DNA from 4 places in the Paenibacillus sp. JCM 9796 genome. Region 1 is predicted to be linked to each of the others. Evidence: riboswitches for the same ligand, from Rfam matches in the RefSeq annotation. Region 1 holds a riboswitch; each other region holds the start of a gene.
What was found. A riboswitch is a leader RNA that binds a small molecule or an ion and turns the genes downstream of it on or off. The one in region 1 is predicted to bind cobalamin.
Positions count from the first base shown of each region.

Region 2: another riboswitch for cobalamin. It lies ahead of ACZ439_RS08840 (S-layer homology domain-containing protein); the one in region 1 lies ahead of cobJ (precorrin-3B C(17)-methyltransferase).
Region 3: another riboswitch for cobalamin. It lies ahead of ACZ439_RS25410 (5-methyltetrahydropteroyltriglutamate--homocysteine S-methyltransferase); the one in region 1 lies ahead of cobJ (precorrin-3B C(17)-methyltransferase).
Region 4: another riboswitch for cobalamin. It lies ahead of metE (5-methyltetrahydropteroyltriglutamate--homocysteine S-methyltransferase); the one in region 1 lies ahead of cobJ (precorrin-3B C(17)-methyltransferase).

Region 1 covers NZ_AP043723.1:1,579,249-1,582,880, reverse strand. Annotated here, with positions in the region: gene ACZ439_RS07725 (hypothetical protein) at 1-92, shown strand, start outside; gene ACZ439_RS07720 (MmcQ/YjbR family DNA-binding protein) at 104-478, opposite strand; cobalamin riboswitch at 770-972, shown strand; gene cobJ (precorrin-3B C(17)-methyltransferase) at 1,239-2,957, shown strand; gene ACZ439_RS07710 (sirohydrochlorin chelatase) at 2,979-3,632, shown strand, end outside.
Region 2 covers NZ_AP043723.1:1,823,973-1,827,604, reverse strand. Annotated here, with positions in the region: gene ACZ439_RS08845 (methyl-accepting chemotaxis protein) at 1-1,061, shown strand, start outside; cobalamin riboswitch at 1,192-1,411, shown strand; gene ACZ439_RS08840 (S-layer homology domain-containing protein) at 1,564-3,632, shown strand, end outside.
Region 3 covers NZ_AP043723.1:5,278,482-5,282,113, reverse strand. Annotated here, with positions in the region: gene ACZ439_RS25420 (hypothetical protein) at 279-611, opposite strand; gene ACZ439_RS25415 (hypothetical protein) at 626-847, opposite strand; partial or broken gene ACZ439_RS25410 (5-methyltetrahydropteroyltriglutamate--homocysteine S-methyltransferase) at 1,002-2,106, opposite strand; cobalamin riboswitch at 2,202-2,398, opposite strand; gene ACZ439_RS25405 (KamA family radical SAM protein) at 2,493-3,632, opposite strand, start outside.
Region 4 covers NZ_AP043723.1:5,247,819-5,251,450, forward strand. Annotated here, with positions in the region: gene metE (5-methyltetrahydropteroyltriglutamate--homocysteine S-methyltransferase) at 1-2,064, opposite strand, end outside; cobalamin riboswitch at 2,217-2,421, opposite strand; gene ACZ439_RS25290 (ABC transporter substrate-binding protein) at 2,657-3,632, shown strand, end outside.

The DNA.
Region 1 (3,632 bases):
GCATTGGCGGCGTCCTGTGGGCGGCCTCCATGCTGATCTTGCTCGGCGCGATCGCCGCATTCACGGCACGGGATACACATCGCGGGGAGTAACGTTAAGAGGTTCAGCTCTTTCGCTGCCCGGGGCCCCAGATCGCTTCCTTCTCCGCTTTTGACAAGTTCCGTCTGACAAGCTGATACGACTCTTCAAGCATGTTCTCAAGCTCCTCATCCGCCAGCTTTCCGTTCAAGATGACGGTATTCCAATGCCTTTTGTTCATATGATATCCCGGCAGCACGGTGTCTGGATACGTCTGGCGCATCAGCCAGATTGTGTCCGGATCGGCCTTCAGATTGACGCTCGGGACGCCGGATTGATGGCCTAATAAGGCGAACATTTTGCTGCCGACATAAAGCACCGGAAGATCGGGCTCGAACGGGTAACGCAGACTGGTTCCGGGTTTCTTCAACGCCAGGGCGATCAATAACTCGTGATTCATTTGACAAGAGGCTCCTTTCAGCGGCGGTTTTGCCTTTATTTCAGCATATCCGATCCCGGCTCTGATGAAAAGCCATAACCGCAGCTGGCCGAAGACTTGCGTGACCACGGGGCATAGGCATCAGGCCGGGCGCCCAGCGCGGCGACAAAAGCGGCAAGCACTCCTGACGCGTGTCATCTCAACCTCCCGCATCAAGCTCCCTTTCCGACAAAGAGTTGGACAGTCTTGAAATAATCGTGCTATCATGGGAGTTGATTATCAAAGAAATGCGTGAATACGTACCTAATTTTATATTGAGTTCAGAGAACAGGTGCCGATATGCCGCCATTGCGCGTATCGGCTTAATAGGGAAGCCGGTGTAAGTCCGGCACGGTCCCGCCACTGTAAGCGAGGAGCTTTTTCCGACCCAGGCCACTGTCGATTCGTCGATGGGAAGGCGCGTGAAAAAGCGATGAGACGCAAGTCAGGAGACCTGCCTGTTTTCCGCTGCCTTGTCACGATCGAACGCGACGAGAGCGGCAAAGTCACCAGAAAGCCTACGCGGATAGGGGGGTGTACGGGAATGGGTTCAGGCGTACTGCGGGTTAGAGCCAAGCGCTTGCCGTCATATTCGGCAAACGCGCGGGAATTTACCCCGGCAGCAGCCGGTTCACTTTATCGTCAAGCATCTTTCCGAGAGGAAGGATGCTTTTTTTGCGTGGGTTGGTTTGTTTGATGGTTCCGCTATTATCGTTCAGCGACTGGAAGGGAGGACGAAACGATGAAAGGCAAGCTATCGGTTATCGGATTTGGCCCCGGCAGCTTCGAGCATATGACGCAAGCGGCGAAAGAAGCGATCATGGAGAGCGAGGTCATCATCGGCTACAACACATACGTGGATTTGATCCGCGGTTTACTGAGCGGGCAGCATATCGTACGTACCGGGATGACCGAGGAGGTCAGCCGGGCGCAGGAGGCGGTTCGGCAGGCGCAGGCCGGCCGGAAAGTCGCGGTTATCTCGAGCGGGGACGCGGGGGTGTACGGGATGGCCGGCCTCGTCTACGAAGTATTGATGGAGCAAGGCTGGCGTCGGGACACCGGTGTCAACGTGGAGGTGATTCCGGGCATCTCGGCGATCAACTCGACGGGTTCGCTGCTTGGCGCGCCGATCATGCACGATGCCTGCACGATCAGCCTGAGCGACCATTTGACGCCCTGGGACCTCATTATTAGGCGGGTCGAAGCGGCGGCGGCGGCCGACTTCGTCATCGCGTTATATAACCCGCGAAGCGGCCGGCGCACCCGGCAAATCGTCGAGACGCGCAGCGTGCTGCTGCGTTACCGGTCGCCGCAAACGCCGGTTGGTATTGTCAAAAGCGCCTACCGGGACCGGGAAGAGATTGCCATCACGACGCTCGAACGCATGCTGGAGCACGACATCGGCATGCTGACGACGGTTATTATCGGCAACTCGGCGACGGTCGTCTACGACGGTCTGATGATTACGCCGCGCGGCTACCAGCGCAAGTATACGCTCGGCGCGGACGTGCAGCCGTTGAAGCCGCATGAGCGGCTGCGCGCCGAGGCGGAGCCGTGGTCGCTCGAAGCGCGGGAAGGCGCTGTTGCGACGGCGGAGCGAGAGCCGGCAGCGGGAGCGGCGAAGAGCGAAGCGGCTGCCGCAGAGGCGACGGCTGCGAAGGAAGCGGAGGGCGCAGCGGGGGACGCTGCCGCGTCGCCGCTAGCGTTGGCGCTCGAGGCGCTGCGGCTCGTGGAGACGCAGCGCGGTGCGGCGAACGCCGGAGCGCCGGCCGAGACACCGTCCTGGCAGCGCGAAAGCGATCCGTTCCGGCGGCGGGAGATTCTCGAGTTCGCCGTCAGCCCCGGGCTCGCGGAGAAGAGATTGACGGCCGCCCAACTGACGCTGCTGGCCGACATCGTGGGCGAAGACGGTTCGATTGAATATACGCCGCATCATCAATGGCTTGTGAGGCTCGTGACTTCGGAGCCGCAGCAGGCGGTATCGCGGCTGGAGGCGGCTGGGCTGCTGCTGGCGCCGGTCGGCGATGTCGCGCAAATCAAGGCATGCGATTTTTGCAATATGGACAAAGCGGATTCGGTTCCTTACTTGGAGGATCTGCAGCAGCGAATCGGCGGCCTGAAGGTGCCAAAGGAGCTGCGCATCGGTTTCAACGGCTGCGGAATGGCTTGTTACGGCGCGGTGCGGGAAGATATCGGCATCGTGTACCGCAAGGAAAAGTTCGATCTGTTCCTCGGCGGCAAAACGGTCGGCCGCAACGCTCATCCGGGCATCCCGGTGGCTGAAGGCGTAGAGCCGGATCGCTTGCTGGAGACGGTGGAGCGGATCGTCAGGCGGTATGCGGATGAGGCCCATCCGAACGAGCGTTTTCATAAATATTATAGCCGGATCAAGGAGCTTGAAGGATATCGTTACCGGGAAGTGCCGGTGTTCAAGATTGAAAATGCCGTCTGCGGCGATTAAACGAAGGGAGGCGGATCGTAGATGGACGCCTTGTTATTTGTCGGTCACGGAAGCCGTGATCCGGAAGGAAACGAAGAGGTGCGCGCCTTTGTCCGTTCGGTGGAGAACGGGCTGGATGTGCCGATTGTAGAAACATGTTTTTTGGAGTTCGAGTCCCCTTCCATGCGGGAAGGCTTTGCCGCGTGCGTCGCCCGGGGGGCGACCCGGGTTGGCGTTGTGCCGATTACGCTGTTTGCGGCGGGACATGCGAAGCTCCATATTCCGGCGGCTATGGATGAGGCGAAGCGTCAGTTTCCCGGTGTCGAATTTATTTACAGCCGACCGATCGGCGTGCACGAGCTGGCGCTGGATATTTTGCAGACCCGGCTGGCGGAGGCCGGTGTCGACGGTTTGATCGAATCGCCGGATACGGCGCTGCTATTGATCGGAAGAGGAAGCAGCGACGCCGATGCGAACAGCGATTTGTTTAAAATATCCCGGTTGCTGTGGGAACGGCTCAACGTGCAATGGGTCGAGACGGCGTTCATCGGCGTAACCGCCCCGCGGGCCGACGAAGGCGTGGACCGCTGTGTCAGGCTGGGCGCGAAACGCATCGTGCTGCTGCCGTACTTTTTGTTCACGGGCGTACTGATCAAGAGGCTGGAGCAGCTGACGGCCTCGTTCGCGGAGACGTAT
Region 2 (3,632 bases), 240 kb from region 1:
AGAGCTGGATGGGCCGCATGAAAGCCATTTCTTCCGGCAAGCTGATGCCCGCTTCGGCAGGCTCCAGGCGCAATGAGCTCGGACAAGTTTCGTTTGAGATCAACAAAATTGTGATAGGGATGAGAGCGATCTTGTCCGACATGAAGGAGGCTTCCTCCACCGTGAATAAGATCGGGTCCGAGCAGGCCGACGAAATTCGGCAGCTGCTGTCTTCGGCTGAGCAGCTGGTAGCGAGCATGCAGGAAGTGAGCGCGGGAGCGAATGACCAGCTGCAGCTCATCGAACTTAACGGCAGCCGGATGCAGCAGATTCACGACAGAGTCAGCCGGGCCGGTCAAGACATGGAGCTTTCGGGCAAGATATCCGAGGAGGCCCGGACATCGTCGCATGCCGGGCTGGAGAAGACGCTGGAATTGCGCAATGACATGAATGACCTGCAGGAAACGAGCAAGCGGAGCGTGAGCTCGATGGAAGAGCTGGAGCGGCAATTGCAAGAAATGAGAGAGTTCATCTTGTACATGCGTGAAATTGCCGAACAGACGAACCTGCTCGCGCTGAACGCCGCGATTGAGGCTGCGAGGGCCGGCGAAGAAGGCAGAGGATTCGGGGTCGTTGCCGGCGAAGTGAGGAAGCTTGCCGTTACATCCAATGAGGTAGCGGAACGCGCGATCGGGCTGACGCACAATATGGCGCTGAAATCGAAAGAAGCCGCGGATGCGGTGAAAGCGGAACGGCTTGCCGTAGAACGGGGAATCCGAAGGATTGGCCAATTGAGCGATATGATTCGCCTTGTGGCCGACAAGTGCCGCCTGACTGCGGAGCAAGCGTCCGCGCATTCTGCGGAGATGCGTGAAATTCAGCTTGGGCTTCATTCGATGGAAAGCAGCATGCAGGCGATTCGGGATATTTCTCAACAGTTCACTGCGTCCGCCCAAGCGATGGCGAGCAGCGGAGAACGGCATCACTTGGCTACCGAGCTTATTGCGCAGCAAGCGGATTTGCTCAAAAGCATTTCCGGAAATCTGCAGAAAATTACCGGCCGGTTTGTGATGGAATCCTGAAGCCGCCCGCTGTAAGCGAGTGGATCGAAGCGTACGGCGGGATGAGGCCCCGCGTCAGGACCGCGGGCGGTTGGCCCGCAAGAAATAGTTGGACGATGCTTGGGGATCGTGTTATTCTTTGTACATAATTGAATCATTTGCTCGGGTAGATGTCGAACGGGAGGCTAGCCATGCCGGCGTTCGGCGAACAGGGAAGTCCGGTGAGAATCCGGCACGGTCGCGCCACTGTAAGCGGGGAGCGGCTTCCATGATGTCACTGTCCTTCAGTTGGTTTAGGGGGGGCGGTTGGGATGACGGAAGTCCGGCTTCGATCCGCAAGTCAGGATATCTGTCTAACCCGAGAACACCGTCGCCTACGCGAAATTAGGAGAAGGGGGAACGGCAATCCGTCAGGAACGTAATATTGCCTGCAGGTTCATGCGTATCGGCATCCCTTCATAGAGAAGGGGTGCTTTTTTAGTTTAAGGAAGGTCAGTTTCAAGAGAGGGGAATAGGACAACAGATGAAGAGTAACAGATGGATCAACAAGATAAGCATGGTCCTGCTAAGCTGGTGCTTGCTCATATCCATGCTTGGCGGGCTGGCGCCTGCGTATGCGGATGGAGCGGGGAGAGGGCTTGTCACGGTTCCTCAGGCTATAGACGATGCGGCCGGCTACATCCTGGATGCGAATGGAGGCGCGCTTTCCGATTGGGATGCTTATGCGCTGGCTGCAGCCGGGAAGCAGGTGCCGGCCTCATATTTATCATCCGTCCGCGAGCAGCTTCAGCAGAACGGCGGACGTTACAGCAAGGTAACGGACTATGCCCGGATTGCGTTAGGCGTAAAGTCGGCCGGAGGAAACCCCGAGCAGATCGCGGCCGGGTCGAGTTCGTACAACCTTATTGAGGGCATTTATAACAGCGATGTGCTGACTGCCCAGGGAACGAACGGCGCGATTTATGCGCTGCTGGCCTTGAGCGGCGATGCTTATCACATTCCGTTAACCGCGAAGTGGAATCCCGATAAAATCGTGGCATGGCTGCTCGCGCAGCAAAATGCGGACGGCGGATGGCCGCTTGGGGCCGGAGGGCCGAGCAGCATCGACATTACAGCGTCTGCTGTGAACGCCCTGGCCGCTCATACCGCGCACACCGGTGTCCGGCCGGCGATGGACCGCGGCATTCAATGGCTGTCCTCGCAGCAATTAGCGAACGGCGGATTTTCGGAGTATGGGGAAAATGCGGAAAGCACCGCACAGGTCATTCTCGCGTTGTCCGCTGCCGGACTCGACGCGCGCAGTTCAGGCTTCGCGAAGGCGAACGGCAACCCGCTTACCTATTTATTCGGTTACCGGCAAGGCGACGGCGGATTTGCCCATGTGGCCGGCGGTTCTTCCGACGGATGGGCCACGGTGCAATCGCTTGTGGCGCTGGCGGCCTTCCATACGGCTGTCAACGGTGACAGCGGATCGTATGAGGCGATCCTGACCACAGGGGGCGGAGCGCCTGCCGCAGCTCGCGTGACGGTTCATGTGGAAGGCCCCGCCGGTACGATCGCCGAAGGCTCCGCCATAGTGGGGACTGCCTATGAGGCTGTGGCTCAAGTGCTGCATGCGCAGGGGGTTCCTTTTCAAGAGAGCGACGGCCATTTCATTCATACGATCAACGGAATTTCCGGTAAAAGCGACTACAGCACCTGGTGGGGGTACAATGTCAAACGCCAGGGCTCCTGGGATTATGCCCGCACGAATAACCTGGGCATGGCTGACTACTCCCTGCGTAACGGCGATGACATTTATTTGTACTATACAGGCATAAGTACCGCATTGGTGGATTCGATTAAGGTGGAGCCGGCGATGCCGGTTGAAGGCCAGGCAGTAACGGTTCAGGTCTATCGGTCGGTATGGGATTATGACGTTACAAGGGACGAGGTCGTCACGGTTGCCGCCAGCGTTTATGTAGAATTGGGCGGACGTAAGGTGGAGACGGACGCAAACGGATACGCGTTGTTCCCGTCCGGCTTGCCCGGCGGCACCTATCAAGCGGTTGTAACAGGCTATCAAGACGGGCTTGCGCCGAAGATCGTCAAGGATTCCAAGACGATTCAGGTCGGAACGGCGGCGATTCAAATTGAAGGAGCTTCGGGCACTTATGCCGAAGGGAAGGCGAGTTCTCCGAATTTGCTGGAAAGCGTTGTGCGGCTTCTAGATGCCAACCAGGTTCCTTACGAGCTTGAACACGCCAGCTTCGGAACGTACATCCAATCCGTCGGCGCTGATGCCGGGGCTTGGCTCTATGCGATCTACCGCCAAGGCAAGTGGAATCCGGGAATGGTCGGCGCGGATCAATATACGCTGCAGCCGGGGGACCGGGCGGTCGTTTATATTAGCGGATTCGACGCGGAGTGGAACTCGTCGACGTATTTGGTCGATTCGATTGCCTTGAATCCTGCACAGCCTAAGGCTAACGAATCGTTCACCGTTACGGTGAAGAAGACGCTCGCGGACAATAAGCCGGCTTCTCCCGCAGCCGGCATTCAAGTGAAGATCGGAAGCTTGACCGCCACAACAAGCAGTGAAGGCATCGCCAC
Region 3 (3,632 bases), 2.0 Mb from region 1:
TGTTTGGGAAAAGGTTGTTAATGTATGATCCCCGTCCCTTATTGTTATATTATATGACGTAAAAAACCTGATTTCATTATCATCATTCAACAATTAATGGGGATTTTTATTGTGTCTTTTTAACAAAAAACGATTAATTATAAATATTGTGTCATTTTTTATTACATTGAAATCGTTTGTAAAATCATATGTGCAAAAAAAATAGACCTTTTTCCGGATATTCCGGAATAGAGTCTACTGCTTGTTTTTAACGCTTTCCTGACTAAAAAAGAGGGACCCTAGTCCCTCTTTCCGGTTAAAGATTGATTCAAAATTTGCATTTTTTCAATTTGATCTTTCGTTTCCTTCGTCCCTAGAGCGTGAATTTTTCGATAGATTTCTTGTAAGGCCATATCGTATCCGACGTTGGCCTGGTCGTAATGATAAGGAATGCCTGCCGCATGCGCTCTCCAAAAAGTGTCTATCTCGAAATCTTCCTCGACTTCAAACAACTCCTGAAGCTGCTTAATTTCTTCGTCGGTTGCCTCGATTTCTAATTCATAGGCGGCATCGCCTTGATTAGACATGATCGACCTGGATTGAACCGATACATAATACTTATTTCTCTCCATGTTAGTCCTCCGCGTTAATAAAAATAATACATCCAAATAGCGGCTCCGATCGCAAGAACAATCGGAAACAGCACATAAGCTATCATCATGGGGTTAGCGATGAAGTAATGCTTGACTGAAGTGGGATTCACTCCTTTATCCATTTCTTTGGTTCGCTGCCTCCGGATCAATACAATGGAAGCGATCAAAGAAATAACGATGATCAAGTAAGCCAAAGAAAGCAAAATTTTCAACATCGCATTATCGGACTCCTTAATTTAAAATTATTGTTATTTATTTTTCGTTAAAGAGATAAAAATTATGATTGACGGTTGACTCCTCAACCGGACTATTATTTGGAAAAAAATAAAAAACCTTGATTTCTCAAGGTTTTGTCACACCATTCCCGTATTAATTCCAAACGTCTTGTGCAATATTAACGACAAGACGTATTTTGTCCCACTGCTCCTCTTCCGTGAGAAGATTGCCTTCTTCCGTTGAAGCAAAACCGCATTGGGGGCTTAAGCAGAGCTGATCCAAGCTTACATACTGGGCAGCTTCATGAATTCTTGCTTTGATACGCTCCGGATTTTCCAGTTCACCGAATTTGGACGTGATTAATCCTAATACAAGTTGGATATCCTTTCTATTTACATGACGTAAAGGTTCAAATCCGCCGGATCGCTCATCATCAAATTCTAAAAACAGTCCGTCTACCTTGAGTTTGCCAAAAATAAATTCGGATACGCGATCATACCCGCCACTGGCCACATAAGTAGATTTAAAATTGCCCCTGCATATGTGCATCGTAATCTTCATATCTTCCGGCTTATTGGCTATCGATTCGTTAATAGCCCTGGTGAACAGCTGTGCTAATTGTTCCGCAGAAAAGCCTCTTGCCGCAATTTGTTCCTGACCTTTCTCGGAGAAAAATACGGACCACGAGGTATCATCCAATTGTAAATAGCGGCAACCGGCATCGTAGAAAGCCTGAATCGCTTTTTGATAAGCTGCGATCAAATCATTAAAAAATTCATCATGATTCGGATAAAACGTCTTCTTCAATATGCCCTCTAAAAAATAACATGTTCGGACTAGGAATTGTAAATTTAGCAACATGATTGCCTGCAATTTGATGAAGGAATTTATAATCCTCGATCATAGGATGGTTATGGAAATCTACTTTACCTGTTACTTTCACTCCGTGAGCTTTGGTTTGAACACCCTGAAATTGAATCCCTTGCTCCGTTTCATAGAGCTCAACACCAACAAGCTGCGATAGAAAATCGATATGCCACCAAGCGCGTCGAAACTCACCGTCCGTCACAGCGGCCAAGCCCGATTTTTTTTGCATGTCAACAAGCCGGACGATTTCTTCATCTTCAATGATACGCAATTGCTCTGCTGTAATTTCCCCATTTTGCTTTTGTAAACGCGCTTGTTTAAGTCGCTCCGGTCTTAAAAAACTACCTACATGATCTGCCCGGAATGGTCCTTTAGCCAGTACTGCCGTCATTTTGCACATCTCCTCTTCTAAAATAGGATGTAGTGAAGCCGGATTCACTCCACATAGGATGATCCAAATGAAAAACCATGCAAAAAAGACGTCTTCACCTCAACAAAAAGAAGGAAAAGATGCCTATGATTGCATGCGAACAAGCAGCGGCCTTCCCGATCCACGTTTATCAAGATCAGTGGCAGTATAGCTGAGACTCCTCCGTTACAGTGGCGGGACCGCGTCGGCTTTGCACCGGACTTCCCTATTAAGCTTTAGCTATGGCTAGAGCACCTTGTTCCCACAGGTTTTCAGTTGTAATTAATTAAGATCTTATCCTATTATCCTGTTTATATCAAGTTAGAATATAGCACAGCGATGCTTTATTACATGACTTATGTGGTTGTTCATCTAGCATGCGCTCGCGGCAGATCAGGGAGCTCATTCACCGAAATAACTTCATCGGTTTTCTTTTGGGGCTTCTGCCAATATTGATCGCTACCTGGCAGATCATCGAACCATGCCGCATCTTCAGGGCAATCCAACACCATGAACTTGCCGTATTCGTTATCCCGCGACTGGTGATATTTCAGATAGGCCTTTCCGTTATCAATAGCCAGAATTTCGATTTTGCCGGAGGTGTGACTCATGGATAGACGCACCCTTTTACCTAAGCCTGAAGTGCGCGCCTTGGCTTCTTCCACGATTCGGTACACTTGCTGCAGCGGCAGAACGAACTCGCGATTGCCGGCCACCGGACGATTGACGAAGAAATAATAGGGGGTTACGCCGGCCCATGACAGCTTATCCAGCAGCTCTGCCAATCGTTCGGGGTTATCGTTGATCCCTCTAAGAATAGGCGTCTGATTGACAACAATAGCGCCGGCTTGATGAAGAGCTTCAAAGCCTTTCTTGGCTTCGGCGGTAATCTCGCGAGGATGATTGATATGCGCCATCACATAAATCCGCTGGTTTACGTTTGAATGACGGCGGATGACTTCCAGCAATCGTTCGTCTTCATAAATCCGCATCGGATTAAAAACAGGTATTTTCGAACCGAGCCGTATAATTTTAACATGGTCGATTTCTCTTAACCGGCTCAGGATACTTTCCAATTTGGCTGTTGCCAGAATCAAGCTATCTCCTCCGGTAAGCAGCACGTTGTTAATTTCCGGATGACTCGCAATGTAGGCTAGACCGGGATCCATATCTTTCGTCGCTTCATGAACGTCATTGCGAAAGAGTCGCTTCCGGAAACAATATCGGCAGTATGCACCGCATACTTCAGAAACCAGCAAGAGAGCCGTAGTCCGATATTTGTGCTGGCAGCCCGGCACTACGTAATTGGTATCCTCATCGGAGGCATCCCAGCGCCCATATTCGGATAACTCCCCTTCATTAGGAATGACCAGCTTTCGGATCGGATCTTCAGGATCGTCCCAATCAATCAGGTTCAAGTAATAGTCGTTCACCCGAAATACAAACTTATCTGTAATCGGTTTAAGCTTCTTTCTTTCATCCTCAGGAATTTCCAGTATCTTATCAAT
Region 4 (3,632 bases), 2.0 Mb from region 1:
GTAGGTGTGCTCCTCGAAGCTGTGCATCAATTCGCCGTGGCTGCGGGACGTCTCGATGGAGATGACGTCCGCATCCAGGGCACGGATCGAATCGATAATATCGTGAAACTCGCAGTAGCACATATGCGTATGGATTTGCGTCGTATCCTTGACCGTCGATGTAGCCAGCCGGAAGGCAAGCACCGACCACTCCAGATACTTCTGCCAATCTTCCCGCTTCAGCGGCAGCCCCTCGCGAAGTGCAGGCTCGTCCATCTGGATCATTTCCACACCGGCGCGTTCGAGCGCTTCCACTTCGCGGCGAAGCGCCAAAGCGATCTGATAGGCCACCGTCTCCCGCGGGATATCGTCCCGGACGAAGGACCAGTTCAGAATGGTAATCGGGCCCGTCAGCATGCCTTTGACCGGTTTAGCGGTCAAGCTCTGCGCATAGACGGTTTCATCGACCGTCATCGGCTTTGTGAATTCCACGTCGCCGTATATGACAGGCGGCTTCACGCAGCGGGAGCCATAGGACTGTACCCAGCCGTTCGACGTGAACGCAAAACCGTCCAGTTTCTCGCCGAAAAATTCCACCATATCCGTCCGTTCAAATTCACCGTGAACGAGCACATCCAGATCCAATTCCTCCTGCAAAGCGATCCAGGTCCGAATTTGTTCCCGGATAAAGGCTTCATACTGCTCCTGGCTCCATTCGCCGCTTCTCCAATGTTTCCGGGCCTGTCTCACTTCGAGCGTCTGCGAGAAGCTGCCGATCGTAGTCGTGGGCAGGAACGGCAAGTTCCACTTGCTCTGCTGAACGGCACGCCGCTCCGCAAAGGGCCGGCTTCGCTCGGACGGCTGGAGGGCGATCCGGCTCGTTTCGGACTGCACCCGTTCGTTGTTTCGGGAAGGGGAGGCGTTGAGCTCCTGAACCGCTTGACGGCTTTGTTCCAGCTCGGCTGCGATTGCCGCGGGACCTTCGTTCACGGCTCGGGTCAATAGTACGAGCTCCTCGAGCTTCTCGTTTGCGAACGCAAGTGCGTTCCGCAGCGTAGGCTCCAGCTTCGTTTCATGTGCGGCCGTGACCGGAACATGAAGCAGGCTGCAGCTTGGCTGGATCATCATTCTCTCATACGGGACGATCGGGGACAACGTGTGGAGCAGCCGGAGCCGCGCGTCCAGATCGGAACGCCAAATGCCTCGTCCGTCGATCAAGCCGACGCCAAGCGTCTTATCTGCAGGAAATCCATATTGCAGCAAATGCTCGCTGTTTTTGTCCAGCCCGTGAGCGAAGTCGAGGCCAATGCCTTGCACCGGCAGCGCAGCGATGTGTTCATACAGATCGACGGCGTCGAAGTACGTTTGCAGCATCAGCTTAAGACGTGGGGCCGCTTCGTGCAGCTTCTTGTAAACGAATGCGACCCGCTCCATATCGGCTTCCGTTAATGAGGTCGCAAGAATCGGCTCATCGATCTGCACCCATTGCGCGCCTTCCTGCTCAAGCTCGCTCAATATGCGGGCATACAAAGGCACGAACCGCTCCAGCAGCTTATCGAAGTGCTCGGTCTTGTAGCCCTTGGACAGCTTCAGGAACGTGTATGGCCCGATCAGGACGGGCTTGCCTTCAATGCCGAGACGGAGTTTGGCTTCCCGGTAGGCCAGGAGCGGTTTGTTCACGGTCAGCTGCGGCTCGGCGCCGTTCAGCTCCGGCACAATGTAGTGGTAGTTGGTGTTAAACCATTTGGTCATCTCGCAGGCCGGGGCGCCCTCGCTGCCGCGGGCCATCGCGAAATAGGCGCTCAGCGGCACTTCGCCGCCTTCGTAACCGAAGCGGCCGGGCACGAGCCCGAACATCGCTGCCGTATCCAGCATGTGGTCGTAGAAGGTGAAATCGTTGACAGGGATCAAGTCGATGCCGCTCGCCTGCTGGGTGCGAAGATGGTTGAGCCGTATTTCTTCCATGCGGCTGACCAGCTCCGTCTCCTGCAGCTTTCCGGCCCAGTAGGCCTCAAGCGCTTTTTTCCATTCGCGCCCGCCGCCGATTCGCGGATATCCCAGGTTGCTGCTTAATGCTCGGTTCATAGGTATTCCTCCAGTTCATTTGTTTTCATAAGCGGTGCTTTCCCATGCAAAAAAGGCATCTTTACCCAGTAAAAGTCAAGGGTAAAGATGCCTCCCGATTGTTTGTACGGCGGCTGCCATCTTTAACACCTCCCTATCTCCCGTAGGTAAAAGCAGTGCTGTCAAAATAGGCAGGTCTCCTGGCTCCAGAATCATCGTCTTACGTCGGCCTTCCCAATCCGAAGGATTAGTGGCGCCGGGTGACGTTCGACTCCTCTGTTACAGTGGCGGGACCGCGTCGGCATTTCACCGAACTTCCCTTTTAAGCTCCGCCCGGCATAACGACCGGTCCGGAGCACCTATTTCCACATGATTCAATTATCGAATACCGAGTAATAGTACAATATTTCTTAGGTTTATTCAAACCTTTTTTACGAACAAGCGGAGAAGAGGCAGAGCAGCGGTTGTTGTAACACAAAGTTTAAAAATAATAGCACAATTGTAGTGACAGAAATTGGTTTCATGTGCTACGCTATGCAAGTGCTACTATACACCTGAATCGTGCTACTGCACACGTTAACAACTTAATTCGAAGGAGTGTTTGAGTTTGAAAATGTGTTTACGATGGACGCTAATGATGCTGTTAGTGGCAGCGCTTTGCATCAGCGGCTGCACCCGGGCCAAGACCGAGCAGGCGGCCGCCCCGAAGGAGGAGCTTGTTCTTGCGATAGGCGGCGAGCCGGAGGGAGGCTTCGATCCGACAACGGGATGGGGGCGCTACGGATCTCCATTGTTTCAAAGCACGCTGCTCAAGCGCGACAGCAGCTTGAATATCGTCAACGATCTTGCAACGGGCTATGAGGTCAGCGGGGACGGTCTGGACTGGACGGTGAAGCTGCGGAAGGATGTCAAATTTTCCGACGGGCATCCGTTAACGGCCGCCGACGTTCAGTATACGTTCCAAACCGCAGCCGCAAGCGGCTCTGCCATCGATTTAAGCAATGTCAAGGATGTGGCGGCGGCGGACGAGCATACGGTCAAGTTTTCATTGAAGGAACCGCAATCGACCTTCGCCCAGATGCTTGTGAGCACAGGTATCGTTCCGAAGCATGCGCACGGCAGCGATTATGCCAAAAAACCGGTCGGCTCCGGCCCTTATAAGCTGGTGCAATGGGATCAAGGGCAGCAGCTGATCGTCGAGCCGAATCCCGAATATTACGGGACGAAGCCCTACTTCAAGAAAATCACATTCCTGTTTCTTGCCGAGGATGCGGCTTTCGCCGCCGCCAAAGCCGGAACGGTCGATATGGCGGCCATCCCTGCGGCGTTCAGCAAACAGCAGGTGAGCGGCATGCAGCTTCAAGCTATACATACGGTGGACAACCGCGGAATCATGTTTCCCTATGTAAAATCGGGCGGCCAAACGAAAGAAGGATATCCGGTCGGCAACGATGTCACCGCGGAATTGTCGATCCGCAAGGCGATCAATCTGGCGCTGGACCGCAAGGCGCTGGTTCAAGGCGTCTTGGAGGGACACGGCACGCCCGCGTATACGATTAATGACGGGCTGCCCTGGTTTAATGCCGAGG